Regions from separate parts of the Massilia sp. 05N420 genome, predicted to be linked through region 1. Evidence: predicted binding sites of a transcription regulator. Region 1 holds the regulator's gene; each other region holds the start of a gene.
The links. The regulator FNR, encoded in region 1, switches genes on or off when oxygen is low (the NO sensors DNR and NnrR bind a similar motif). The targets are predictions, from matches to a motif close to TTGATNNNNATCAA.

Region 1 (6,344 bases):
GTCCATGTCCATGTTCACGTCATATTGTCTTGGTTGGCGGAGGCATCGGCCTCCGGCACCGACAGCGGCCGCGCCGGCGTGCGTCCCCTGCCCGGCCCGCCTTGCGGGATGCGCGTGGTATCGAAGGCCTGCGGCCCCTTGCGCACCAGCCTCAGCACATAGGCGATGCCGACCCCGAACACAAAAAAGTAGGAAACCACGAACAACGCCAGGCTCAGCGCCACCGGTCCGGCGTCGATCTTCGAGGCGCCGTCCGCGGTGCGCAGCACGCCATAGACGATCCAGGGCTGGCGCCCGACCTCGGTGGTGATCCAGCCGGCCAGCACCGCCACCAGACCCGCCGGTCCCATCCACATGGCCATGCGCAGGAAGCCGCGGCTGTCGAACAGGCGCTTCCTGAAGCGTAGCCACACGCCCCAGGCGCCCAGCGCGATCATCAGCAGGCCCAGGCCCACCATCACGCGAAAACTCCAGAACAGGATCAGGGAATTCGGCCGCTGGTCGCGCGGAAATTCCTTCAAACCCTTGATCTGGCCGCCCCAGGTATGGGTCAGGATCCAGCTGCCCACGCGCGGGATGCCGATGGCGAATCTTGTCTCCTCGTCCTTCATGCTGGGAATGCCGAACAGCAGCAGGGGCAAGGGTTTGTCGCCTTCGTTTTCCCAATGCCCCTCGAGGGCGGCGATCTTGGCCGGCTGGTGCTTCAGGGTGTTCAGGCCATGCATGTCGCCGACCACGGCCTGGATCGGCGCCACGATCAGCACCATCCACATCGCCATCGACAGCATGGTGCGCACCGCCTCGCTCCCCCGTCCCTTGAGCAGATGCCAGGCCGCCGAGCTGCCGACGAACAGCGCGGTCGAGAGGAAGGCCGCGATCGACATGTGCACCAGCCGGTACGGGAAAGAGGGATTGAAGACGATCTTGAACCAGTCGACCGGCACCATGCGGCCGTTGACGATGTCGTAGCCCTGCGGCGTCTGCATCCAGCTGTTCGAACCGAGGATCCAGGTGGCGGAGATGAGTGTACCGAGCGCGACCATGCAGGTGGCGAGGAAGTGCAGCCCGGGACCGACCTTGGACCAGCCGAACAGCATCACGCCGAGGAAGCCGGCCTCCAGGAAGAAGGCGGTGAGCACCTCGTAGGCCAGCAGCGGCCCGGTGATGGCGCCGGCGTATTCGGAAAAATAGCTCCAGTTGGTACCGAACTGGTAAGCCATCACGATGCCGGAGACCACGCCCATGCCGAAGTTGACGGCGAAGATCTTCAGCCAGAAGTGATAGAGATCGACGAAGACCTGGCGCCTGGTCTTCAACCAGCACAGCTCGAGCACGGCCAGGTAGCTGGCCAGGCCGATGGTGATGGCCGGAAACAGGATGTGGAACGACATCGTGAACGCGAACTGCAGGCGCGCCAGGTCCAATGCCGCCAAGCCGAACATGAGTCCCCTCCGCTATTGTCGTGTACGGAATCTAGCACGTGCTGAGCCGCGCACGATTGGCGCAGTAGCGATGCCTGGCCGCGTTCAAAATGCCACGGAGTATGATCAGGCGTCGAGGAAGCCCCGGCTTTGCGAACGCAAGCTCGGCATGGGGCCGTATAATCCTGGGTATTGACATCCATTCGCATCCTTTATCCGATGATCCAGGCCATCTCTTTCCAGAGCGACGACAAGCCGCTGAACGTTCCCGCGCTCAAGGCCAGCTGCTCGGCCTGCAGCATGCACCAGCTGTGCCTGCCGATGGGCCTGGAAGACGCGGACATCGACCGCCTCGACAAGATCATCGGCCGCCGCCGCCGTCTCGAGCGCGACGAAGCCCTGTACAAGATGGGCGAGCCCTTCCGCAACCTCTACGCGGTGCGCTTCGGCCACTTCAAGACCTACCAGGTGAATGCGGCCGGCGAGGCGCAGATCACCGGTTTCCAGATGGCCGGCGAACTGCTGGGCATGGATGCGATCAGCGCCGACCGCCACCACTGCGACGCCGTCGCGCTGGAAGACAGCGAAGTCTGCGAGATCCCCTTCACCAACCTGGAAGACCTGTTCGGCCAGGTGCCTGCCCTGCTGCGCCACTTCCACCGCATCATGAGTCAGGAAATCACGCGCGAGCAGAACGTCATGCTCCTGCTCGGCAATATGCGCGCCGAGCAGCGCTTCGCCGTCTTCCTGGTGAACCTGTCGGCCCGCTACGCCGCGCGCGGCTATGCGGCCAACAGCTTCCAGCTGCGCATGTCGCGCGAGGACATCGGCAACTACCTGGGGCTGACCATCGAGAGCATCAGCCGCCTCCTGTCGCGCTTCAAGAAGCTTGGCCTGCTGCAGGTCGACAAGCGCGAAGTGACCCTGCTCGAACCGGCGCGGCTGAAGGCGATGGCGGCCGGGACCGAGCAGTGCAGTCCGATGGCATGATCAGCCAGCCTGTTGGATTGCTTCCGGCTTTTGATCGGCCGGTGCGGCTTCCGGCGCGACGACGTTGCCGTCGACGACTTGCACGACCATTTGTTCGCCTTGCGGGCCCAGGGCCAGGCAGTTGTATTTCAGGCACTCCCCTCGACAATAAGATCCAGTGGGTACATGCTGGTCGTCCGACGTAGGCCAAGCACAAAACGGAGGTCGACATGACGACAAGTAACTTAGTTGAAGAACTCTCGGGCGCTCCATCCCGCCATGGGCTTCTTGAGGACATTGGCAGCTTGCGCGAAGGCCGAACCCGGCTCGATCTCGATGGGTTTCGATTCGATCCAATACGCAAGCTTCCACTCTATGTCTTCAATCTCGTCGACGACGACGGGGCTCTTGTCGGCCAGTATCACTTTGCACCGGGCGCGCCGGAAGCGGTGGGAGAGATCGGCAACGCCGGGGGATACGTGGATGAAGCGTACCGGAACAGAGGTCACAGCAAAGAAGCCGTCAAGGCCTTGGGCGAGCTGGCGTCGCGACACGGAATGGACTCGTTCATCATCACCTGCCCGGAGGACAACGAGGCTGCACGAAAAGCCCTGGACCAGGTCGGCGTGGAAATGGCGAATCGTGGCGACAAACTCTGTTTTTACGAAATTCCGGCATCGAAATCGAACTGAAGCAACCACGACGAGGAGACAGAGATGATCAAGGTGAGCGTGATGTATCCCAACGGCCCGGACGCCCGTTTCGACGACGACTACTACCGGGAGCGGCACATGCCCATGGTGAAGGAACTGATGGGCGATGCTTTAATGTACTACACGATCGACAGGGGAATGGCCGGCGGTGCGCCGGCGTCGAACGCGCCCTACATCGCCATGGGTCACCTGTTCTGCGACTCGGTCGATGCCTTCCAGGCCGGCTTCGGCCCGCATACGAAGGAAATCATGGGCGACATTCCGAATTACACCAACCAGACGCCGGTCGTCCAGATCAGTCAGGTGGTGGTCGGCCAAGCCTGAGCCGGGCGGCCGCCTCATCCTTCCCAGCGCGAGCCGGGAAGGATGCCGCACATGTTCCCGCGCTGGAATCCGGGTTCCTTGAAGGCGAGGAAATCGTCATTGAAGCTAGCGAAGGTGGTGTCCAGGCGCCGCTTCAGCACCCGGTGGCCGAAATCCTGCCCGCGCGGGTGGGCGGCGACCACGGCGGCGCGCTGTTCCGCCGTGAACTGGTCGAAGTTGCGGCCCGCCATGTCCATGGCGGCGCCGGCCTGCGAAGGCAGAACTACCTGAGCAACGTGGATGCGGACCGTGTGGCCGCCGCCTGGCGGAACTGGTGCGGCGCCTTGGGTGATATTCGATCGCTCACCACGACGGTTGGCAAACCGGTGCCGAAATGACCCACCCGAGGGTAAACCATATTCGTGCAGATCGGCGCCAGGATCTACCAGCGTCGTCGATGCAGTACACGTAATCCCGGGCGGTGCCGAGCCAGGCTGCATAAGCCGGATTCGCTTCACTGCCGGGCGCGCCACCTCAAGCGCGAATGGATATACTCAGCATATCCGCCCACTATTGGGAATCGCGTGATGAACCGACGCCGCGACTACAAGACCGCCCTATTGATCGACGCAGCGATCTACTCGAGCTCTGCTGAAGTACGCGCGCACGCCGCCGGCGAACTTTCAGAGCGGCCCCTCCCGCCTGATTTCGAGATGCGCATCTTTTTGGAGCCGAATAGGCGTCGCCACAACCCACCTTCGCAGCCGCCGGAATTTCCGGAGTAATCGCGTCCAGGTGGACTGTCCGGGACCGCATGCAAATACGATTGCCATGATGCGACTGCCCACGTCCGCTCATGGGACCCGAAGGGACATCGGCATATCGCCGATCGCAGCCGCTTCAGGTATTCTCACGCACGTAACTATTGATTTCCTTGCCGTTCAGTTCAGTTTTCATTTCGTACCTCATTCCCAGGCGCTCGGCGACACGACGCGATGATTCATTGCCGGAAGCGATCAGTGCCCGAACCTTCGGCTCACCCCGGACCTCGAACGCATACTTCAGGACTGCCGCCGCCGCTTCGTTCGCAATTCCCTTTCCCCAGAATGCCCGATAGGTATTCCATCCCATCTCCATCACGGTTGATTCGTGGCGGAAGAAAGCGCCCACGCTGCCAACCAGCTGACCTGTCTGCCGGTCCTCTATAGACCACCAGCCAGCCCGGTTCAGGAGCCAGAATCCAGCATGCGAGTTGAAGATGCGCCAGGCGGTCTGACGGTCTGCCGAGCCTAAATGCGCTGAGCTTTCGGCATTCGACAAATGATCCGCAAATAATTCGAAGTCTTCAACACGATATTCCCGAAGCGTAAGCCGATCTGTGTGAAGGCGAGGCACGGAAATCGTAAGGGCGTCATTCATGAGAAGTGCATCCTTAAATGTTTACATGGTGTTCAGCCACCGCGTACGGCATCCTTGCTCAGCGACAGGCACGAGGTTTTGTTCGGCGCTCCTAAGCAAACTGAAACTCCCCGGCATAGCCATGAAAAAACTTCCACGTCGGGTCTTCATGCACCTTGCCGGCGAACTCTTCGTCGGGAAAACGATCCTTGACTCCCTGAACAAAAGCTTTCGCATCGAATGAAGGCGCAAGATAGATATAGTAAGTCCGCTTGCCTGCAAAGGTTTCTATAACGGCAATCAGCCCTCGCGTTTCATCATCGAAGGGCGTCGTCACGCAGCTGCCCAGCGTTATGAGCGAGTCGTTGTAATCCCCTTCCGGAAGACCGTTTTCCCTCACATGCTTCAGCTTGTGCGTCAGTACCAGCAATCGCGGAAACGTCGGCCGAAGTCGCGCGAACTCCGCGACCTTGACGTCCGGCCGGCGCATATAGAGCGGAAAGCCCTCGTACATGGTATTGCCGTTGAGCCAGCTTCGCTTCGATGTCGTCATGGCTTGTTTGCCTTCATCTTTCCGATAACAGCGTGGAGTCGAACCACACATCCTCGTATCCGTCTTCAGGCAGCTTTCTGCTGCGCCACCCAGCGCTGCACGATCTCCCCCAGCACATCCAGCGGCACCGAACCATTCTTCAGCACCACGTCATGGAAGGCCGGCAGCGAGAACTTGTCGCCCAGCTCGCGCCTGGCCTGGTCGCGCAGTTCGAGGATGCGCAGCATGCCGATCATGTAGGCGCAGGCCTGGCCCGGGCGGGCGATGTAGCGCTCCACTTCCTGGGCGCCGATGCCGTAGTCGATCGCCTGCTGGCGGGTCCAGCCCTTGGTGTGCAGGCCGGTGTCGACCACCAGGCGGCGGGCGCGGAACAGTTCGGAGCCGAGGGCGCCGAGCAGGCCCGGGACGTCCCCCTCGTACCAGCCCTGCTCCACCGCCAGGCGCTCGGCGTACAGGCCCCAGCCTTCGCTGTGGGCGCTGCCGCCGCCGAAGATGCGCTGGGCGCGGAATTTCGGCAGGCCGGTCTGCTCCTGCTGGATCGCCAGCTGGAAGTGGTGGCCCGGCACCGCCTCGTGGTATGACAGGCTGCGCATGCGGATCATGTCGAAAGTGGGGCCGCGCATCGGCACCCAGAAGATGCCGGGACGGCTGCCGTCCGGCGCCGGCAGCGAGTAGTGGGCCGACGCCGAGGGCTCGGTCAGCGGCGGCTCGCGGCGCACTTCGACCGGGGCGCGCGGCTTCAGCTTGAACAGGGTGTTGCTGCGCTGTTCGGCGTCCGCCACCATTGCCGCGTACTTCTGCAGGATCTCGGGACGCGGATCCCCTTCTCCCTTCGGCTGGAAGCTGGCATCCAGCTGCTTCATGCGCTGCTCGATCGTGCCGTCGGTATAGCCGAGCGAACGCAGGTGGCGGTCCATCTCGGCTTCGATGCGGGCGACTTCGCGCAGGCCGATCTCGTGGATCTGTTCCGCCGTCAGGTTGGTGCTC
Region 2 (6,344 bases), on a different contig from region 1:
GCGCAGGATGTCGCGCTCCTTCATGGTCGAGAACACGTGGTCGGTGAACAGGCCGCCCGGCAGATGGCGGACGTGCAGTTCCAGCGGACCGCTGAAGGATGGCGCATTGGCGATGCTGTAGGCGCGGCGCTTGCCGTCCTTCAGCATGAATTCGACGTACTGGCCGGCGCGGTAGGCGAGGGCTTCGTTGGCCGGCAGTTGCAGGCTGAGGATGGCCACGTCCGGCGCGGCGCGGCGGATCGCGGTCACGCGGGTCGGCATCTTGCGCACCGGGTAGTCGGTGCTGCCGCCGACTTCGCGCGCCTCGATCGTCACGTCGCCTTCGGGGACGACGCAGCACATCAGCGCATAGCCCTGCAGCTTTTCCTGTTCGGACAGGGCGCGCTGCTGGTGCGGCTTGTGGTGGATGGTCCCTTCGACGACCTTGCCCTTGCAGGAGCCGCAGGCGCCGTTCTTGCAGCCGTACGGCAGTCCGATGCCGGAGCGGATCGCCGCCGCGAGCACGGTTTCGTCCTGCTCGCATTCGTAGTGGTGGCCGCTGGGCTGAACGGTAATCTGGAACGTCATACAATCCTCGGAATGAATACTTTAAACAATATCAGGTTCAACAAGCCGCGCCTCCTGATCGTGGGCTGCGGCGATGTCGGCATGCGGCTGCTGCCGCTGGTCAGGGAGCGCTTTCGCGTGTTCGCCGTCACCAGCCAGCCGGCGCGCCGCGCCGAGCTGCGGGCCGCGGGGGCGGTTCCCATCGTGGCCGATCTCGACCGGCCGGAAACGCTGCGCCGCCTGGCGCGGCTCGCGCCATGGGTCGTGCACCTGGCGCCGCCGCCGCGGCAGGGCGCTCTGGACTTGCGCACACGAAATTTGACCGCCATTCTACCCGAGGGGACCCATGTCGTTTATATCAGCACCTCCGGCGTTTATGGCGACCGTGGCGGCGCCCTGATCGACGAGACCGCGCCGCGCGCCGCCCGCAACCCCCGCGCCCGGCGCCGCGTCGACGCCGAACAGGTGCTGCGCGCCTGGGCCGTCGGCACGGGCGGACAGGTGTCCATCCTGCGCGCCCCCGGCATCTATGCGGCGGAGCGCCTGCCGCTCGAGCGGCTGCGTCAGGGCACGCCCGCGCTGGCGGCGGCGGACGACGTCTACACCAACCACATCCACGCCGACGATCTCGCCCGCCTGGCCCTGCTGGCCCTGTTCCGCGCACGGCCCGGCCGCGCCTACAACGCCAGCGACGATACCCACATGAAGATGGGAGAGTACTTCGACCTGGTGGCCGACGCCTTCGGACTGCCGCGCCCGCCGCGCCTGCCGCGCGCAGAGCTGGAAAAGGCGGTCTCGCCGATGCTGCTGTCCTTCATGTCGGAGTCGCGCCGGCTCGACAACCGCCGCATCAGGCGCGAATTGCGGGCCCGGCTGCATCACCCGCGGGTCGAGGAGGCGGTGCTGGAAATGGCGAAATAAGGTGCTCTTAAGCAAAAGATAACTGGTCCGTGTATCATTCGGGGTAGCTGCCTCGCAGCCATATAAATACTACCTATACCCCAAAACTATCGGATTTTTCACGACCCTATAAGGGTTGTGAAGAATATCCCACGGATTGTTATTTTAGAAAGAAGACCATGCCCATCAGAAGGATACCGGAGGGTTCCATCTACGACCCGAACCGGGTTCTCGACGCCATCATCGGCAAACTCAGGCTCAAGAACGACGCCGCACTGTCGCGCGTGCTCGAAGTCGCACCGCCGGTGATCAGCAAGATCCGCCACAATACGCTGCCGATCGGCGCGACCATCCTGCTGCGCATGCACGAGGTATCCGATTTCAGCATCCGCGAACTGCGCGCGCTGATGGTGCGGGCCGGCAGCGAGTCCGACGCCGGGACCGCCGCGGCCTGAAACGCCGGAAGCCGGGCCGGCTCAAGAACCGGTCCCGGCGCAGATCCGGCGCGGAAGGCCGGATCAGGGTGATGTCATTGGTGGCAGGCTTCGGCTTGCAGCCTGTCGCGCGAGGGGCCTGCGCAGAAGGCGATCGCGCCGGAGACGTTCGTACCGATTCCTTTCAGCCTGTCGCGCGAGGGGCCCGCGCAGAAGGCGATCGCGCCGGAGACGTTCGTATCGCCTGCTTTCAGCCTGTCGCGCGAGGGGCCTGCGCAGAAGGCGATCGCGCCGGAGACGTTCGTACCGATTGCTTTCAGCCTGTCGCGCGAGGGTCCCGCGCAGAAGGCGATCGCGCCGGAGACGTTCGTACCGATTGCTTTCAGCCTGTCGCGCGAGGGGCCTGCGCAGAAGGCGGTCGCTTCGGCGGCTTCCACGGACGATCCCGGGTAGGCCTCGCCGAAGGTGGCTTCGTACAGGTCGCGCATGCGGTCGCCGCTGTCGAGGCGGAACTGTTCATCTTCTTCGCTGCCGTCCATGCCGACGTAGGGATAGTGGTGCAGGAAGTAGCCGAACACGCGCTCGCAGTCGGTGGCGTACTTCATGGTATCGAGGATGTGGTAGTGCCAGAACGTATCGACATCGGCCAGGGGCGACGTATCTTCTTCAGGATACAGCTTCATCAGGCACAGGAAGCGCCGGTATTCCTTTTCTACAGCGTTGACTTTCTCCAGGCTCCAGCCTTCTCCCGATTCGACGTGCATCAGCTTCATCTTGATCGGTTCCAGGTCGAGCTCGGTCACTGCTTTGAACAGGTCGTTGGCGTTCATGATCATCCTCAAATTTATTGACAGCATGTTTTGAACAGCTTCCCTTTTGTATTGTAATTCTATCCACTGCAACTGCTGAACTATTTACCAATTGTGCATGATGATTTTTAGCAACGTTTTCAGACTTCTTGATGTGCGTTGCATGTGATTAATGTAATTTAGGAAATAAGCTCAGGCTTTGATATTTGTTAAAGGTTTTTGTTTTTAATTTGACATTTATCAAAGGAAAGTGGTGTACTAAAGCGGGAACCGCTGTGCGCCGATCAGCGCAAGGCCGTGCGCGATGGCGAATAGCGAGCCAAGGCCTCTGGCGCAGAAGAAAGGGAAGAGGGCGATGAGCCGGCCTGCATCGMCGCCGGTTGCTTCAGATGACGGCCGAACCGGCGCCGTGCTCCTGATGTTCCTGCAGAAGATGTTCGGGTGCGTTCACGACCGGTGCCGAGACCGTCACCGTCGTGCCGCCGCCGGGCTTGCTGAACACGGAACAGGTGCCGCCGAGGATGATGACGCGTTCCTCGATCCCGACCAGGCCGAAGGACCCGGACTTGTGATGTCCGCCCGGCGGCAGGCCGCAACCGTTATCCCGCACCATGAGCGACAGCCAGCCGTCGTTCAGGCTCAGCTCGACCCAGACCCTGGTCGCGTTCGCATGGCGCACGACATTGGTCAGCGATTCCTGCAGGATGCGGAAAAATGCGGTTGCGCAGTGGTCGGGCAGGGCGATCTCTCCCTGCTCGTTGCGCAGTTCGCAGGGGATGCCGGTGCGCCGCTCGAACTGGTTGACCTGCCACTCGACGGCTGCCGACAGGCCGAGGTCGAGTACGGTTGGGCGCAGGTCGTTGATGATCTGGCGCACGCTCTTGATGATGGTATCGATCTGCTGCAGCGTCTCGCGCGCGCGTCCATACAGGTGGCGATGGCTTGCCTTGGTGCGGGCGGCCAGCATCTCGCCTTCGATGCGCAGCGCCAGCAGGTTCTGGCCGAGGTCGTCGTGGATCTCGCGCGCGATGCGTTTGCGTTCCAGCTCCTTGATCTGGTAGGCATGATCGGCAAGGCGGCGCAGCTTGTGGTGCGACAGCTGCAGCTTGTTCTGGCTCTCGCGCAGTTCGCTGGTCATCTCCTTCGCCAGTTCGAGAGCGGCGCGGCGCGACGACGTCAACGTCTGCACCAGTGCGAACAGCAGCATCGAACCGAGAAAGCCGAAGGCCATCATCAGGTTCGGATAATGGACGTCGAAGTCGGTGTACAGGGCGGACTTGGGCACGCTGAAGACGGTCGTCCATGGACGGCCGTTGAAATCCAGCGGCAAGGTCACCGTGAACCCATGGTTACTGGTGTCGAGCGGAGGACTGGGGAGGGTGAGGGTGCCGTAGCTGTCGTACAGCGTCATCTTGCGCCCCGGATCGTCGCCGACTTCGTCGTCCACATGGGGGCCGGTCTCGTACAGGGTCATTCTCAGGTTCGGCACCGAGATTTCGTCCATCACTCCTTTCAGCAGCTTGGTGACGCTGAAGGCAATCCCGATCGAGCCAAGGTAGGAGGCACGGCGATGGTCGACGGTGTCCCGCGGTGCGCCCATCCGGTAGACCGGCATGCGCATGCCGAGGTAGACATCGTTCGGACGGGACAGCACCGGGATCGGCGTACCGGAGGCCTGCACCGTACCTTCGTCCCGCTCCCGCGACAACATGTCGCCGAAATAGGGATTGCTCATCAGGTCATACCCGTACATGCCGGAAAGCTGCCCTTGCGGCTCGATATAGGCAACCGGAAGATAGGCTGGCCTGGGGGCGGGCGGTACGATGTCCAGTTGGGCGGCGCGTGCCCCGAGAGCGCTCTTTTCGGCGCGCAAACGGCGCACGAAGTCCTGGCGCTCGCTCGCGCGGACATACACGGCGAAATTGATGAAGTCGAGGGCAGGATAATCCCTTGCCAGGTTCAGGCCGTTCACGTAATCGTGGAACAGGCGCTGCGTCACGGTGTCGGCGCTCTGCAGGGTGCTGGCGCTGGCGCGCAGCAGGTCGGTATAGGACTTGATCCGGACTGCGATCACGCTCTGGGCATATTTGCAGTGGTTGAAAAAGCGCTGCTGGGCATCGCTCTCGATGGAACGCGCCGTGAATATATAGGCCAGGCCGCCGATCAGGGACGACAGCAGCAGGCCGGTCCAGAACGAGAACCGGGTGACCGAAAATGCGTCTCTCAGTACCCTCGACATCGGCTATCCCTGAATAGTAACCAACAGCAACTTACGGTCTTTGGAGGGAGGACGTACCTAGCTGTTCGACTAGTTGTGGCCGGGGCGAAAAAAAAGCCCGGCAGGAACCGGGCTTCGGCGGAGGCGGCGCGGGCGGCCGCCGGCGCAGGCGCTTACTTGCCCCAGCTATCCTTCAGCGTGGTCACGCGGTTGAACACCGGCTTGCCTGGCTGGGAATCGACGCGGTCGGCCACGAAGTAGCCGTGGCGCTCGAACTGGAAGCGCTGTTCGGCTTCGGCCGACTTCAGGCCCAGCTCCAGGTAGGCGGTGACGGTTTCCAGTGCGTTCGGGTTCAGCAGGTCCTTGAAGTCGCGTCCGCCGGCGTCCGGATTCGGATCGCTGAACAGGCGGTCGTACAGGCGCACCTCGGCCTCGAGCGCGTGGGCGGCGCTGACCCAGGTGATGTTGCCCTTGACCTTGTAGTTGTCGGCGCCCGGGGTGCCCGATTTCGAATCCTCGAAATAGTTCACGTGCACCGCGGTCACGTTGCCGTCCGCGTCCTTGTCGAAGCCGGTGCACTCGGCCACGAAGCCGTACTTCAGGCGCACGCGCGAACCCGGCTTGTCGGCGGTCGGCGGGGTGAAGCGGTGGTAGCCCTTGCTCGGCACTTCCATGAAGTCTTCCTGCTCGATCCACAGTTCCCTGGAGAACGGGAAGCTGCGCTGGCCCATGTCCGGATGGTGGGGGTGGACCGGGGCGCTGCACTCGACCGTTTCGCCTTCCGGGAAATTGTCGACGACCAGCTTCAGCGGACGCAGCACGGCGATCGCGCGCGGCGCCTTCGGATCGAGGTCGTCGCGCAGCGAACCTTCCAGCGTGCTCATGTCGATCCAGCCGTCGGCCTTGCTGACGCCGATGCGCTCGCAGAACAGCTGGATCGATTCCGGCGTGTAACCGCGGCGGCGCAGGCCGACAATGGTGGGCATGCGCGGATCGTCCCAACCGGTGACGATCTTCTCGTCGACCAGCTGGCGCAGCTTGCGCTTGGACATGACCACATAGGTCAGGTTCAGGCGCGAGAATTCGTACTGGCGCGGCACCGGGCGCTGGAAGAAGCCGCCCTCGGCCAGGGTCTCGACCAGCCAGTCGTAGAAGGGGCGGTGATCCTGGAATTCCAGGGTGCACAGCGAATGGGTGATGTTTTCCAGCGCATCCGAGATCGGGTGGGTGTAGTCATACATCGGATAGATGCACCACTTGTCGCCGGTGCGGTGGTGATGCGCGTGACGTATGCGATACAGCGCCGGGTCGCGGTTGGTCATGATGGGGGAAGACATCGCGTCTTCGCTCATCTTGGCGCGCAGGATGTGTTCGCCATCCTTGTACTTGCCGGCCTTCATGTCGCGGAAGAGCTGCAGCGATTCCTCGACCGGGCGG
Region 3 (6,344 bases), on a different contig from region 1:
CGGCCAGGCGCGCCAGGTCGGCCATCAGCGGGCGCGCCGGCTGCACCGCGTCCAGCGTGGCCAGGCGCCGGCGCCGCTCGGCCGCCGCATCCAGCTCGGTGTTTGCGGCGGCGAGCAGGCCGTCGGCGGCGGTCTCCGCGGCTTTCAGGCGCGCCAGCTCCTGGTGCCAGCGCAGGTGTTCTTCCAGTGCGGCGCGGCGCGTGTCGACGTCGGCCAGTTGCTGGCTGGCCTGGGCATGCTGCTCTTCGAGGGCTTCGCGCTCCGCGGGCGCCAGCGGGGCCTGGTCCTGCAGGCGCGAGCTCAGCCGGCGCATCGCTTCCTGTTCCTGGCGCCAGCGTTCGAAGGCGCGGCGCGAGATCTCGCCGTAGACCGTGCTGCCGGTCAGGGTCTCGAGCAGTTCGCCGCGCTCGTTCTCGTCGGTGCGCAGGAATGCCGAGAACTCGTTCTGGGCCAGCAGCACCGAGCGCGTGAACTGTTCGAAGGAGAGGCCGATGCGGCGCTCGATCTCGCCCAGCACCTCGGTCTTGGTGCCGCCGACCGGCTGCAGGTCCGGCAGGCGCTGCAGGCTCATGGCGACGGGCTGCAGGGCGCCGGCGGCGCGGTTGCGCGAACGGCGCACGCTCCAGCGCGCGCGGTAGCGGCCCTCGTCGTTGCCGACGAAGTCGACTTCGGCATAGGCTTCGGCGGTGCCGCGGCGAAGGAGTGTCCGGCGGTCCTGCACCGACAGCACGTCATCGCCGACGTCGGGCAGGAAGTTGCCGGCGCGCGGGCCCTTGATCAGGCGCGGCGTGGCGTCGTACAGGGCCAGGCAGAGGGCGTCCAGCAGGGTGCTCTTGCCGGCGCCGGTCGGGCCGCTGATCGCGAACAGGCCGCTCGATGCCAGCGGTTCCCTGTCGAAGTCGACCTCGAATTCGCCGGCCAGCGAGGCCAGGTTCTTGCCGCCGATGCGCAGGATCTTCATGCGCCCTCCAGGCCGTCGGCACCGAGCAGTTCGGCGAAGGCGGCCAGCTGGTCGGCCGGCGCATCGTCGCCGAAGCGCTGCTGCCATAGCCGCCTGAAGATGTCGTCCGGCTGCAGCTGGGCCAGCTGGTCGAGGCTGAGGGCGGCCTCGATGCCGGCGGCGGTGACGACCTTGCGGGTCGGCTCGATCTTCGCCAGGCGCACCGGCTTGCCTTCCAGCGCCGCCTCGACCTGGGCGCGCAGGCTGGGTTCGGGACCGTCCAGCAGCACGCGGACTTCCAGGTAGGGTTGTTCGTGCAGCGGCAGCTCGGGCAGGTCGAGGCCGACCAGTTCCGCGATCACCTGTTTCAGGGGCGCCGGCTGGGCCGGCACGCGCAGCAGCTCGACCGCGCGCGGCACCGGCAGCGGCACGATGTCCTTGGCCTTGCCGCCGTCGAGGTCGATGCGCAGCACCTGGTGCTGGTAGCCGATTTCCGCGAAGGAGAGCGGCAGCGGGCTGCCGCAGTAGCGCAGGTGGTCCTGCTTGCCGACCTTCTGCGCCAGGTGCAGGTGGCCCAGGGCGGCGTAGGCGATGCTGGGGTCGAACATGGACGCGGGCAGGGCTTCGGTGCCGCCGATCAGGATGCGGCGCTCGGAATCCGGCGAGGAATCGGCGCCGGTCATGTGGCAGTGGCCCATCGCCAGGATGGCCTCGCCGTTCGAACAGCGGCTGCGCGCCAGCTCATAGGCCCGCTGGTAGAGCAGGGCGATGCCGGACAGGTAGGCGTCGACGGCAGGATTGTCGCCTTCGCGCTCGGCGGCCTCGATGCGCGGCACGTCGCCCGGACGCAGAAAGGGGATCGCCACGCACCAGGCCTTGACCGCGCCATCGCGGCCGGTCAGCGGCACCACCATGCGCTCGACGTCGATGCTGCCTTCGGCATCGCGCAGCACGTGGCCGACCACCCTGGTGCCATGGGCCTCGAGCAGGGGACCGGGCGCTTCCAGGCGGCCCGGCGAATCGTGGTTGCCGGCGATGATGACGATGTCGAGCTGCGGCGACTTGGCGCGCGCCTGCTGCAGGAAGCGGTAGAGCTGGCGCTGCGAGGCGGCCGACGGGTTCGAGTTGTCGAAGATGTCGCCCGCGATCAGCAAGGCATCCACCTGCTCGGCGACGATGGTGTCGAGCAGCCAGTCGAGGAAGCGCTGGTGTTCGTAGGTCCGGTCGAAGTTGTGCAGGGTCTGGCCGAGGTGCCAGTCGGAAGTGTGCAGCAGCCGCATGGATGTCTTACAGGAAGGTGGGTGAGCCAGGGCGCTCACTATAGCGCAGACAGTGTGGCGCTGACAAAAGTTCTACGACGGATGAGCAACATGGCAATAGCTCAAATAAAATGGGCGAATGAGCGAACTTACTCTTGACATCGGCGCCGCGCGCGCCCTACACCTCGCGGCCCAGGCCATGCTGCAGCCCCGCCGCGCCCGCGCCACCAGGGACGACGTGCTGGCCGCCATCCGCCGCATGGGCGTGCTGCAGATCGACACCATCAGCGTGGTCGCGCGCAGCCCCTACCTGGTGCTGTGGAGCCGCCTGGGCGACTACGATCCGGTCTGGCTCGAAACCTTGCTGGCCGAAGGCAAGCTGTTCGAATACTGGGCCCACGAAGCCTGCTTCGTTCCGATCGAGGATTATGGCCTGTACCGCCACCGCATGCTCGACCCGCATTCGATGGGCTGGAAGTCCGGCGCGTCCTGGATGAAGGGGCATGCCGAGCAGGTCGACAGGGTACTCGAGCACATCCGCCTCAATGGCGCGACGCGGGCGGCCGACTTCGAGCGCACGGACGGCAAGAGCGGCGGCTGGTGGGAGTGGAAGCCCGAGAAGCGTTCGCTGGAAGCCCTGTTCACAGCCGGCAAGGTGATGGTGGCGCGGCGCCAGAATTTCCATCGCGTCTACGACCTGGCCGAGCGCGTGCTGCCCGGCTGGGACGACAGCCGCGCGCCCGCCATCGAAGAAGTCAGGCGCGAATTCGTGCTGCGCGCGGTGAAGGCGCTGGGGCTGGCCAGGGCGGCCTGGGTCCCGGATTACCACCGCACCCGCGCGCCGCACGTGGCGCCGCAGGCGCTGGCGGACGAGGGCCTGCTGCTGCGCGCCCGCGTCGATGGCTGGAAGGATCCGGTGTTCGTGCATCCCGACCATGCGGCGCTGCTGGAGGAGGCTGCGGCGGGGCGCCTGAATCCGACCGTGACCACCTTGCTGTCGCCCTTCGACCCCATCGTCTGGGACCGCCGCCGCGCGCTGGAACTGTTCGGCTTCGACTACCGTCTCGAGTGCTACACCCCGGCGGAGAAGCGGCAGTACGGCTATTTCACGCTGCCGGTGCTGCGCCGCGGCCAGCTCATCGGGCGCATCGACGCCAAGGCGCACCGCGCGGCCGGCGTGTTCGAACTGAAATCGGTGGCGCTGGAGCCCGGCGTGCGGCCGAGCGAGCGCCTGCTGCGCGACCTGGCTGCCGCGGTGGCGCGCTGCGCACGCTGGCATGGCTGTCCGGCGGTCGAGGTGGGGCGCAGCGATCCCGACGAGGTGGCGGCGCGGCTGCGCGCGATATTTTTCTTGCCCGAGAGTATCGCTGCCTGAAGTCTTCCTGCCGTGCTGTTCAGAGGCGGGTGCCGTTTGAGCCAGATCAAACCCGCCTCCAAAACCCGTCCGTACACTAGGTGCTCTTTCAGGCCGATGAACAACGATACGGGGACACCCCTTCCTGCAGGCCTGTTCAAAACATACGCCTCCCATCCAAGCTTCCTGCTCGACCTTGCCGGTCAGGCTGAGCTTTGTGTCGGCGAAAAACTGAGCGGAGACCGAATGCTGACGTCAACTTACACCCTCGTTGCCTTGTCCGTGGAGCAGACCACCGTTCGCTCGGCGCTGCAGTCGCTTGCGCGCGAGCTGCATTCCCTGCCGGACGATGACGGCATCCTCATACCCTCCCAGACGGCCCGGTTGTGCGCCGGGCTGCGCCAGGTGGTGGACGATTGCCACTGGCGCAAGCTGGACAAGTTCCTGGTGCCGGCCCTGCGCCGCGCCACCGAGGCCGCCGACGGCCTGCTGCTCGACCTCGAACAGCTCAGCCAGGCCGCCATCGACTCGCTGGCGGCGGCCGAAGCCTGCGTCGACGCCGGCGCGCGCGGTGTCGACCGCGGCGGCTTTTGCGAAGCCGTCGAGCGCTGCATCGCGGCCCTGCGCTGCCGCCTCGAGCGCGAGGAACACGAACTGTTCCCGCTGGCGCGCAGCCTGGTGCGCGGCGAGGCCTGGTTCGCGATCGCCAACCAGATGCTGGCCCACGACGCCGTCGCCCGCGAGCGCCGCGGGGAGGTCAGGCGCGGACGCGGACGGCCGGAGGCGGTGGATGCCCGTCATCCCCTGTACGAGCCGCACGGGCATGGACACGACGGGCCGGGGCCGGAATTCGGGCGGCGCCACGCCATGCTGTCGCTGCTGCACTGAAGCCTGGCCGGGCGGCGGACCGCACGCGCCAGTCCGGTGGCGCGAGGCCATCAGGGTTTTGTTATGATGGCGATTTTGGAAGTGCGATTTCATCATGTTCGAGTTCCTATTCAAGCGGCCGGGCGACAACAAGCCCGGCGACAAGCCGGCTGGACAGGGGGCGCAACCGGAACAGGCGGCCTCCTCGGGGTCGGGCTCCAATGCGGCCCCGCAGCGCGCGCTGCAGGCCGAAAAGCTGAGCCGGATCCAGGGCGACGAGGCCGCCGCGGTGGAATTCATCCTCCAATGCGAATTTTCCGAGCTGCGCCTGGCCGCGGCCGAATTCGTCCATGGCCCCGAGCTGCTGGAGCGCGTCCATACGGCGATGCGCAATACCGACCGCCGGGTTGCCAAGCTGATGCAATCGCGCCTGGATGCCCACCGGCATCGCGAGTCGGAACGGCGGCGCGGCGAAGCGACGCTGGAGCAGGCACGCGGACTGCTCAAGGACGAGTTGCTGACACCCAATCATGTTGCCGACCTCGACCGCAAATGGACGGTCATCGCCGCCCCGGAGCTGCAGGAAGAATTTGCCGGCGTGCGCGCCGCGCTGGCCCAGCGCCTGGAAGCCCAGGTGCAGTTGCAGCGCGCCATGATCGACCGCCTGGCCGCGCTGCGCCGGCTGCCGGGCGAGCCGCTGCCGTCGGACGAACTGGCCGCCCGCCTGGAAGCCCTGACCCGGGAGCAGGCCGAAGCCCTGCAGGCAGCCGAACATCCCTCGCTGCCGCGCAGCCTGGTGGCCGAATTCGGCCTCGAGGCCCAGAAGCTGCAGGCCAGCCTGCATGAAATCGAAGCCGGCCGGGCCGCGCTGGCGGCGCGTGAAACCTTCATTACCGAGCAGCAGGCCAGGCCGGTGACCGAACTGAACGCCGACGCGCTGCGCAAGGAATGGCATCGCCTGCCTCAACTGGCGCAGTCGGCCCACCGCGAGGCCGCGGCCGCGCTGCAGCAGCGCTTCGACGCCCTGCTGGCAAGCCTGCCGCAGCCGGAAGCGCGCAAGCCGCGCGAGCCCAAGGAATCTCCCAAACCGAAAGAAGCGAAAGAGCCGGGCCGCAGTCGTGGCGCCGATCAGCATTTCCTCGACATCATGGATGCGATGGAGGCAGCCCTGCAGCAGGGTTCGCTGGGCACGGCGGCCGAGCTCGACAAGTCGCTGAAGGAAGCGCGTGAGAAGGGCATGCGCTTGACGCCGGCCCAATCCGACCGCCTGGCCCATGTGCGGGCCGAACTCAAGCGCTTGTCCGACTGGGCGCGCTGGGGCGGCAATGTGTCGCGCGAAGAACTGATCAAGACCGTGGAAGCCTTGCCGACGCAAAACCTGGCGATGAGCGAACTGGCGAAGAAGGTCGGCAGCATGCGCGAGCGCTGGAAAGCCCTCGACAGCCTGTCCGGCGCCGCCCCGAAAAGCCTGTGGGAGCGCTTCGACGCCGCCTGCACCGCGGCTTATGCGCCGGCGGCGGCCCACTTCCGCCACCTCGCCGACGAGCGTCATGCCAACGCCGCGCGCGGCCAGGCCCTGATCGACGAGGCGAATGCCGAGATCGGACGCCTGGAGTCCGGCGAGGCCGAGTGGAAACACGTGGCCGGCACCGTGCAGCGCCTGCGCCTGGCCTGGAGCCACCTCGGTGCCATCGACCGCAAGGAAAAGAAGCGCCTCGACGCCCTGTTTACGGATGCCCTGAATATCCTGCAGGGACCGCTTGAAGAGCAGCGCAAGGGCGAGATGGCGACCCGCGAGGCGATCATCGAGGAAGCCGCCGCGATCGACCCGCACGACCGCCACGCGATCGACATCATGCGCGCCCTGCAGCAGCGCTGGCAGGAGCATGCGCGCACCTTGCCGCTCGAACGCAAGAGCGAGCAG

Region 2: a site for FNR is predicted at 2,920-2,933, ahead of AC1DIX_RS09255 (glycine-rich domain-containing protein). Genes of this name have one in related genera too.
Region 3: a site for FNR is predicted at 3,611-3,624, ahead of AC1DIX_RS23980 (hemerythrin domain-containing protein). Genes of this name have one in related genera too.

Annotation. Positions count from the first base shown of each region.
Region 1 is NZ_JBFTMX010000001.1:186,838-193,181, reverse strand. Features, by position in the region: gene cydB (cytochrome d ubiquinol oxidase subunit II) at 1-6, opposite strand, end outside; gene AC1DIX_RS00890 (cytochrome ubiquinol oxidase subunit I) at 15-1,442, opposite strand; gene fnr (fumarate/nitrate reduction transcriptional regulator Fnr) at 1,641-2,411, shown strand; gene AC1DIX_RS00880 (GNAT family N-acetyltransferase) at 2,621-3,082, shown strand; gene AC1DIX_RS00875 (EthD family reductase) at 3,107-3,427, shown strand; gene AC1DIX_RS00870 (hypothetical protein) at 3,442-3,663, opposite strand; gene AC1DIX_RS00865 (hypothetical protein) at 3,994-4,191, shown strand; gene AC1DIX_RS00860 (GNAT family N-acetyltransferase) at 4,307-4,825, opposite strand; gene AC1DIX_RS00855 (DUF695 domain-containing protein) at 4,917-5,357, opposite strand; gene AC1DIX_RS00850 (DUF885 domain-containing protein) at 5,423-6,344, opposite strand, start outside.
Region 2 is NZ_JBFTMX010000012.1:23,494-29,837, reverse strand. Features, by position in the region: gene AC1DIX_RS09270 (CDP-6-deoxy-delta-3,4-glucoseen reductase) at 1-567, opposite strand, end outside; gene AC1DIX_RS09265 (NAD-dependent epimerase/dehydratase family protein) at 580-1,467, shown strand; gene AC1DIX_RS09260 (hypothetical protein) at 1,626-1,901, shown strand; gene AC1DIX_RS09255 (glycine-rich domain-containing protein) at 1,976-2,710, opposite strand; gene AC1DIX_RS09250 (sensor histidine kinase) at 3,075-4,928, opposite strand; gene AC1DIX_RS09245 (glutamine--tRNA ligase/YqeY domain fusion protein) at 5,081-6,344, opposite strand, start outside.
Region 3 is NZ_JBFTMX010000050.1:10,240-16,583, forward strand. Features, by position in the region: gene AC1DIX_RS23965 (AAA family ATPase) at 1-961, opposite strand, end outside; gene AC1DIX_RS23970 (exonuclease SbcCD subunit D C-terminal domain-containing protein) at 958-2,220, opposite strand; gene AC1DIX_RS23975 (winged helix-turn-helix domain-containing protein) at 2,339-3,574, shown strand; gene AC1DIX_RS23980 (hemerythrin domain-containing protein) at 3,800-4,441, shown strand; gene AC1DIX_RS23985 (DUF349 domain-containing protein) at 4,536-6,344, shown strand, end outside.